DNA from 2 places in the Cupriavidus sp. 01L45 genome. Region 2 is predicted to be linked to the other one. Evidence: riboswitches for the same ligand, from Rfam matches in the RefSeq annotation. Region 2 holds a riboswitch; the other holds the start of a gene.
What was found. A riboswitch is a leader RNA that binds a small molecule or an ion and turns the genes downstream of it on or off. The one in region 2 is predicted to bind cobalamin.
Positions count from the first base shown of each region.

Region 1: it holds a riboswitch for cobalamin, as region 2 does, so the genes downstream of both, AC1DT6_RS00985 (TonB-dependent receptor plug domain-containing protein) here and AC1DT6_RS18910 (TonB-dependent receptor) in region 2, are expected to answer to the same signal.

Region 1 covers NZ_JBFTSG010000001.1:208,825-213,032, forward strand. Annotated here, with positions in the region: gene AC1DT6_RS00980 (FecCD family ABC transporter permease) at 1-251, opposite strand, end outside; gene AC1DT6_RS00985 (TonB-dependent receptor plug domain-containing protein) at 267-2,228, opposite strand; cobalamin riboswitch at 2,324-2,567, opposite strand; gene AC1DT6_RS00990 (hypothetical protein) at 2,787-3,104, shown strand; gene AC1DT6_RS00995 (cell division protein ZapA) at 3,101-3,442, shown strand; RNA gene ssrS (6S RNA) at 3,728-3,938, shown strand; gene AC1DT6_RS01005 (EVE domain-containing protein) at 4,141-4,208, shown strand, end outside.
Region 2 covers NZ_JBFTSG010000026.1:52,841-57,048, forward strand. Annotated here, with positions in the region: gene AC1DT6_RS18900 (YjjA family protein) at 1-394, shown strand, start outside; gene AC1DT6_RS18905 (methyl-accepting chemotaxis protein) at 428-1,981, opposite strand; cobalamin riboswitch at 2,278-2,533, shown strand; gene AC1DT6_RS18910 (TonB-dependent receptor) at 2,658-4,208, shown strand, end outside.

The DNA.
Region 1 (4,208 bases), on a different contig from region 2:
AGCGGATTGCGCAGCAGCACCTGCATCAGCGCGCCGGTCAGCGCCAGCAGGCCGCCGCAGGCGAAGGCGGCCGCCGCGCGCGGCAGCCGCAGCTCACGCACGATCGCGCCGGCGGTATCGTCGGTGGCGCCTGACAGCGCCTGCCAGACCTGCGTGCCCGACAGCGGCACGCTGCCCACCGCCAGGGACAGCAGGAACACCGCCACGCCGGCGGCGGCAAGCATCAGCCAGACGGCTAGCGCGCGACGCATCTCAGGCGGCCGCCATCACTGGCGCCAGCCCAGCGTGATAAAGCCGGCGCGTCCCTGCGTGTTGTAGGGATAGGCGAGCTGGTAGTTCTTGTCGAACAGGTTTTCCACGCGGGCGGCAACGAACCATTGCTTGTCGATGTTGTAACGGGCAGTGAGGTTGACGATACCGTATCCGCCCAGGGTACGCGATCCGCTATCGAGGCGGGCCGACGAAACAATCCACTCGCCGCCCAGGCGGAAGGCGCCGAACTGGCGGCCCACGTCGAAGGCGGCATGGCGGCGCGCGCGGCGCAGCAACTGCGTATTGCTCTGCTCGTCCACCGGGTTCTGGAAGGTCACGCTGGCGCCCACATCGGTGCCCATCAGCCTGGCGCGCCACGAGGCTTCGATGCCCTGCACCTTGGCCTTGTTGATATTCTGCGCCAGGAACAAGCCGTTGGGCTGCAACGCGGCGGTGATCAGGTTGTCGTAGCGGGTCTCGAACGCGGTCACGCGCAGCAGGCCGGCGCTGTCCGTGCTGTACTGCGCGCCCAGCTCGACCGACTTGGCGCGCTCGGGCTGGATGCCGGGCTGGCCATAGTTGGGATAGTACAGTTCGTTGAAGGTGGGCGCGCGGAAGGCATTGCTGGCGTTGGCGATCAGCTTGAACGCCTCGGTCACGTTATAGCCGTAGCCGGCGAAATAGCTCGCCTGGCTGCCGAAATCCGAGTAATGGTCGTTGCGCGCATTGAGCTGCAGCTGGTGCTTGCCCAGCCGGCCATCGTAGCCGCCGAACACCGACATGATATTGCGGCCCGGCGCGCCATACGTGTTCGAGCTGAATTCCTGCTGCGCATACTCCGTGCCGAACAGCAGCTTATGGGTGGGCGCCAGCGCATATTCGTTCTGCCACGTGTACTGGCGGTTGCGCGTGTTGAAGTTGCTGTTGAACAGTCCGTTCAGGGTGTTTTCGCTATTGTCCCCGCTCTGCGCGATCTTGAAATGCGTGGTCCAGTCCCGGGTGAACTTGCCGTTGACAAAGGCGGATACGGTGTACAACTCGCTGTTCATCCACCAGACATCGGTCGGTTTGCCTGTCGTGGTGTCGTAGGAGAGCTTGCTCTTCGAGTAGTAGGCGGTGACGCCGGCGTCCCAGTCGCTGGTGAAACGATGCTTCACCTGGCCCGATACGCTCTTGTTGTCATACGGGTTGTCGTTCGGGTTCGGGCCTGTGCCCTTCTTTGCCTTGGCCGGATTGTCACCGTTCCATTGGGCCGCATTGATCGCCGAAAAACCGTCTGTCTTGACGGCCGATCCGGTGATATTGAACGAGGTATCGCCCACCTGGCCGCCGTAGCCCACCGTGCCCTGGCGCGTATTGTTGCTGCCGTATTCGATCTGAGCGTTGGCTGCGGGAGCCTGGCCCGCACCGCTCTTGGTGAAGATCTGCACCACGCCGCCGATCGCATCCGAGCCATAGAGCGCCGAGACATTGCCGCGCACGATCTCGATATGGTCGATCTGGTCGGGCAGGATATTCGAGAGCTGGGCCGTGCCGCTGCTGGCAGCCGAGATCCGCACGCCGTCGATCAGGATCAGCGTCTGGTTGGAGTTGGCCCCGCGCATGAACAGGCTGGTATTGGCACCCAGGCCGCCGTTGGCGGCAAACTCCACGCCGGCCTGCGTGCGCAGCAACGAGCGCAGGTCGATGGCTTGCGAGTTGACGATGTCCTGCTGGGTCACTACGGTGGTATGCGGCAGCGCCTCGGTCAACGGCTGGACAGTGCGGGTGGCAGTGACCACCACCGGGTCTAGTTGCGCATCGGCCGCGGGCTGCGAGGCGGATTGTCCGGCGGACTGGGCCATGGCGATGCCAGGCGCGCTCACGGCAAGCAAGGCGGCAAGCGCTGCGGGCAGTTGCCGGGAGACGAAGACGGGGGCGGTGTGACGGCGCGCCGGCAATGCCGGACGGCTCGACCTGTAGGACGATGAGCGCATGATGCGATTGTGGGAGAGATCTGCCTGGTCCGTTCCCCCGCGGACCGTCTGGCGACGAAGCACGCCGCCGGTTCCCGCAAAAAGACAGCAAAAGGCAGCGCACTCTCATCCAGGCCGGTATCCGGGCTGGCGACACCAGTCCGACCGCCTTCCCGAACCTTGCGGTTCAGTGGCTTGTGGGTCGGCCTTGCGATCTTGCGATCGCGGTCGCTTACCGTTGCGGGGGCAGCACAGGTTGGCACGGCCCCGCCCTGGCGGCGGCGGCTGGCTCCCTGTTTCCCGTTGAACTGCAACCCTGTAGTGAATAGGATTACGAGCACCTGGAACGTGCGCGAGTGTAGGCAGTTTCAGGGCAAGCGTCAATGCCGCGTGATTCCGGCGGAAAACCAGTGGCGGGCGCCTGAAAACAGGCATAAAGCCGTCGCCCGGAATGCCGTTAAGCGACGATGCATGCAACTTCGGCGCGCAGGCCCGGTCACACACACCTGCGTTCGCCGTCCTCACGATAGCGCTTGGGCTAAAATCCCAAAACCCGAGACCCTAGATATGACAGGCTCTATGCTCACCGAACTCGAACAACTCGCCGCCAAGATCGGGCGTGTGCTGCACCATGCCGATACCCTTGCGGCGGAGAACCAGCGGCTGCGCGAGGAGATCGAACGCCTGCAGGCCGAGGCCAGCCAGCTGCGCGGCGACCGCGAAGCCATGGCGGCAGACCGCGAGCTGCTCAATATCAAGATCGAGGAAGCGCAGTTGCGCATCCAGTCGATCCTCGACAAGCTGCCCACCGCCAGCGACGCCCGCCAGCTCGACCTGCTGGGCGAAGGCGAGGCGGCCAGCCGCGCCGATCACAAGGCTCCCGGAGAAAACGCATGAGCAACAAGCAAGTCGAAGTGAACATTGCCGGCCAGTCCTACCGTTTCGCCATTTCGCCCGACAATGAAGCCGCGCTGCTGGAAGCCGTGGCACTGGTAGACGACCAGATGACCCGCCTCAAGGGCGGCGTGTCCGCCAAAGGCGTGGAACGCGTTGCCGTGATGGCCGCCATCAGCATCGCCTCCGACCTGCTCTCGCTCAAGCGCAAGCAGCAGGAGGACGGCGCGATTCCCGTCGATGCCGTGCGCGCGCGCATTCGCGAACTCAACGAACGCGCGGACGAAGCCCTGCGGCAGTACGCGCACGTGGGTACCAATGCGCCCGCGCCGCGCAACTGAACGCACCGCAGGCGGTGTACCGCACGGCACAGGGGAGCCGCGATGTGCCCGACATGCCGCGCGCGTCAGCAAAATGTAACGACACGCAACGACGGGCTTGGTATGGAAAGCGGTGCGGTGTATAGTGGAGCCAAGCCGCACCAAGCCACATAGTTGCGGCACCTTAGGTCGGGTTATCGCGCCTGACCGCCGTTTTCATCCCATCCAAGTTCGAAACGGCAAACGTCTGACAGCCCTCCCGGAGCCGTTGTGTTCGGTAGTGCAATAAAGGTCAGACGTTTGACAGTTTCCCTGCCTGGTTCGTCAGGATCATATTCCTTGAACCGATAAGCATTTGTTGGTGCGGGATTATGCCGTGTGGGCGAGCGCGTCGCTTGGTTCATAGTCGCAGTCTGGACTCCCTGAAACAGTGATGTACCCGAAATGCGGCTTCCGCAGCCACTCTGAACCTCACTTGGGTTCAGGATGCCGATCCAGCGGCCGAGGCGGGGACCCCTCTAAAGGCGGTGGTTTTTTAACCACCGCCTTTTCCTTTTGTGCCGCGCTTTCTTGCGCCGCCATGTTTCCCTCCTGCGCCCTGCCCCCGCTTCCTTGCTGATGCGCGCCCACGCCGGCCCGCGTCGGGCAAACGGTTTTCTTTTGGCCGGGCTTGCTGCACCATAGCGCTGTCGCCAACGTCACGCCTGCCCTGCCTGCCCATGAGCCGATCCACGCAAGCCAATGCCACCACGCGCGCCCGCCAGTACTGGCTGATGAAATCGGAACC
Region 2 (4,208 bases):
AGCGCACGCGCAGCTCGGGGACATGCTCAAAGGCGCGACGCAGGGCAGCGAGGGCGCCATCGGCGGACTCGGCAGCCTGGGCGGGATGGGCAGCATGCCTTCGCTGCAATCCCTGACGTCCGGCAGCACCGGCAATATCGCCGGCATACTGGAATTCTGCGTCAAGAACAACTATCTCGGCGGCGCCAGCGGCGCCGCTTCCGTCAAGGACAAACTGCTGGGCAAGGTTGAAGGTGGCTCGCCCACCGCCGATAGCGGCTATACCGACGGTGCCAAGGGCATCCTGCACAACAGCGACGGCAAGCAGTTCGACCTGAGCGGCGGCGGCCTCAAGGATCAGGTCACCAGGCAGGTCTGCGACAAGGTCCTCGCCCAGGGCAAGTCGCTGCTGTAAGCAGCGGCTTGCCGCCCCTGCCGGGGCGGATACTCAGGCAGCCAGGCGGAACGCCGACACCGCGTGATGCAGCGCGTCGGCCTGATCTTCCAGCGAAGCGGCGGCGGCGCTCGCCTGCTCCACCAGCGCCGCGTTCTGCTGCGTCATCTGGTCCATCTGCGCGACCGCGCGATTGACCTCTTCGATGCCGGTGCGCTGCTCCGCGGTGGCCGATGCGATGCCATCCATGATGGACGTCACGCGGCTGACCGCGTTGACGATCTCGGCCATGGTCTGGCCAGCCTGCTCGACCAGGGCAGAGCCGCTGTCGACCTGGCCCACCGACTCGACGATCAGCGTCTTGATCTCCTTGGCCGCGCCCGCGCTGCGTTGCGCTAGATTGCGCACTTCCCCCGCCACCACGGCGAAGCCGCGCCCCTGCTCGCCGGCGCGAGCGGCTTCCACCGCGGCGTTCAGCGCCAGGATATTGGTCTGGAAGGCGATGCCGTCGATCACGCCGATGATGTCGTTGATCTTGCGCGAGCTGGCGGTGATGCCGCGCATCTTGTCCACCACCTGGCTCACCACGCTGCCGCCCTGCTGCGCAATCTGCGAGGCGTCGGCCACGTACTGGCTGGCCTCGGTGGCGTTGTCGGCATTCTGGCGCACCGTCGCCGTGATCTGCTCCATGCTGGCCGCGGTCTGCTGCAGCGAGGCAGCCTGCTGCTCGGTACGGCTCGACAGGTCGGTATTGCCGGAGGCAATCTCCTGCGCGGCCGAAGTAATGGATTCGGCCGACTGCTGGATCCCCGAGACCGTGCGCGCGAGCTGGTCGCGCATATGGCCGATCGCGTACATCAGGCTGGCGCGGTCATCCGGGGCGACCGTGACCTGCGCGGTGAGGTCGCCGCCAGCCATGCGCAACGCAAGCGCCGCCGCGGTGGCGGGCTCGCCGCCGACCGAGCGCTGGATGCTGCGGATCAGGAGCGTCGCCACCACGGAAATCACGATGCCGAGCAACACCAGCAGCCCGAGCGACTGATACAGCGAGGTGCGGAATTGCGCCTCCACGTCATCCATATAGGTGCCCGCGACGAGGTCCCAGTTCCATGGCTTGTAGCGTGCCACGTAGCCGACCTTCGGGCTTGGCTGGTCGCTGCCAGGCTTGGGCCACCAGTAGTCCAGATGACCCGAGCCTTCCGCCGAAGCGCCACGCGCCGCGATATCGACGTACAAGGCGTTGCCCTTGGCGTCCTTGAAATCGCGCAGGTTCTTGCCATTGAGCTTGGCGTTGATGGGATGCATCAGCATCACGGAATCCGCGCTGACGATGGTGATGTAGCCGTCCTTGCCATAGCGCTGCGCGGCGATGCGGGCAGTGGCCTGGGCCTTGGCCTCATCCTCGGTCATCTTCCCCTGGCGTGCCTGCTCGGCATAGTCGCGCACCAGGGACAGCGACATATCGACCACGTTGGCCAGTTCGCCACGACGGTCCGCCATCTGCAACTGGCGGGTCTGGAAGGCGTGCATCACGGTCAGCAGGAGCAGACCTAGCCAGGCCAGCACGAGAGGGATCCACAGCTTTTTTCGCAAGGTCAGTTGATTCATGAAGTTCGCTTTTTCTAGGCAAGTACCAGCGATGCGGGAGACACGCGGCATCTCCGGGATATCGGAACGGCTTGCGCCTTCTTTAGCGTCAACTGGGGAAAGCCCGCAAGAAAAAAGCAAGAAGCGGCATCTATATCGTACAAAGCACCACAGTGAAGAGAGATCCCGTCGTGACGAGGACGCCGGCACTCTCATGGTGCATTGCCGGCCACCCGAATATGCCTGTCAAAAACCACTGGAATGCGGCTACAATCCGCCTCGCATTCGGATTCACTGTTGCAAGTGAATTGCAATTGGAATGCAAATGGTTCGAAGGTGCCCTCGCGCGCGTCAAGCGGCGGGGGTTAAACGGGAAACAGGTGCGCCACGGCCAGGCCGCGGCAAATCCTGTGCTGCCCCCGCAACGGTCAGCAGGTACAAAGGTGTCACGCCGCGCCCGTAGGCAGCGGCAGCCACTGCGCATCGATGCGTGGGAAGGCGGCACCCCGGACGCGCCCCAGTGGCAGGCGTCCCCCTGCGAGCCCGGATACCGGCCTTCGACCGATCACCGAGGCTGCGGACGGGCGGCCAGGCGTGAGGCGGCTGGCCATGGGCCCGCCGCCACTGCGCGCTCGTCCGTGGCTTCTTCGTTCATTGCCGCCAGGCGGGGTCGCCTGCGGCCAACGATGGAAAGTCCATGTCCGCGCGCCCTCGCATTGCCCGCACCCCCCTGCCGGGCTCCTCCAGGCACCTTTTCACTCCCGCCCCGCGCAAGCTGGCGCACCACTGCGCGCTCGCGCTCTCGCTCGGGGCCTTTGCCACGCTGGGCACGGACGCGGCCTGGGCCGCGGACGATACGCCAGCCTCGGAGCGCTCCCAGCCGTCTCGGAAAGACACCACGGTGCTACCGGCGGTGATGGTCACCGGTGACTCGCAGTTGCCAGGGCTGGCACTGTCGGAGCCCACGGGCACGGGCAGCCGGCTTGGCCTGACCCCGCTGGAAACGCCTGCCAGCGTCGAGGTGCTGTCCGGCGAGACGATACGCGAGCGCGGCGACCAGTCGGTGCGCGAAGCCGTTACCCGCACCACCGGCATAACCTCCAACGGCGCCCCCGGCAACGGCGGCACGTCGCTCACGGCGCGCGGCTTCTCCGGACAAGGCTCGGTGATGCAGCTGTACGACGGCACACGGCTCTACGTCGCCTCCGGCACCGTGACCTTCCCCTTCGACACCTGGTCGGCGGACCGCATCGAAGTCCTGCGCGGCGCGGCCTCGGTCATGTACGGCGAGGGCGCGATCGGCGGCGTGGTCAACGTGATCCCCAAGAAGCCGCTGCGCGCGCCGATCGCCAACGAGCTGCAGCTCACCGGCGGCACCCAGCGCACCGCGCGCGCCGCCTTCGACAGCGGCGGCGCGGTCAACGAGAATCTCTCGTACCGCTTCAATGCCAACTACGCGCGCTCCGGCGGCTGGGTGGACCGGGGCGATTCGCGCAGCGTGGCGGTGTCGGCCGCGGTGCGGCTCGACGTATCGCCGGAGTTCAATATGACGCTGTCCTATGACGACGGCGACCAGCACCCGATGCAATACCTGGGCACGCCGCTGGTCAGCGGCAGCCTGGACACCTCCCTGCGCAAGAAGAACTACAACGTCGGCGATGCCGAGATCACCTACCGCGACCGCTGGACCCGGCTCGCCGCGCAATGGCAGCCCAATGAGCGAGTGACGGTGCGCAACCAGTTCTACTACCTCACCAGCCAGCGCCACTGGCGCGATGCCGAGTCCTATACCTTCCTGCCGGCAACCGGCCAGGTGCGCCGCACCGACTACCTGGAAATCCTGCACAACCAGGAGCAGGTGGGCGACCGCGCCGACCTGAAGATCGACGGGCAGCTGTTCGGCATGGCCAATACCGCCCTGGTGGGATTCGACGTCAACCGGATCAACTTCACCCACAGCAACAACTCGCCCTACGGCGGTACCTCCACCGTGAATGCCTACCAGTTCGATCCGGGCCAGTTCTTCAGCCCGCCGGGCATCGTCACGTCGCCGCGCTTCCGTACCCACACCACGCAATACGCGCTGTTTGGCGAAGACCGCCTCAAGCTGACCCGGCAATGGTCGGTGATCGGCGGCGTGCGGCTCGACCATGCCGAACTGGAGCGCGGCAACCTGGTCTCCGGCGACGACTGGACCCGCAGCTTCAACAACGTCACCTGGCGCGCGAGCACGGTCTACGAATTCACA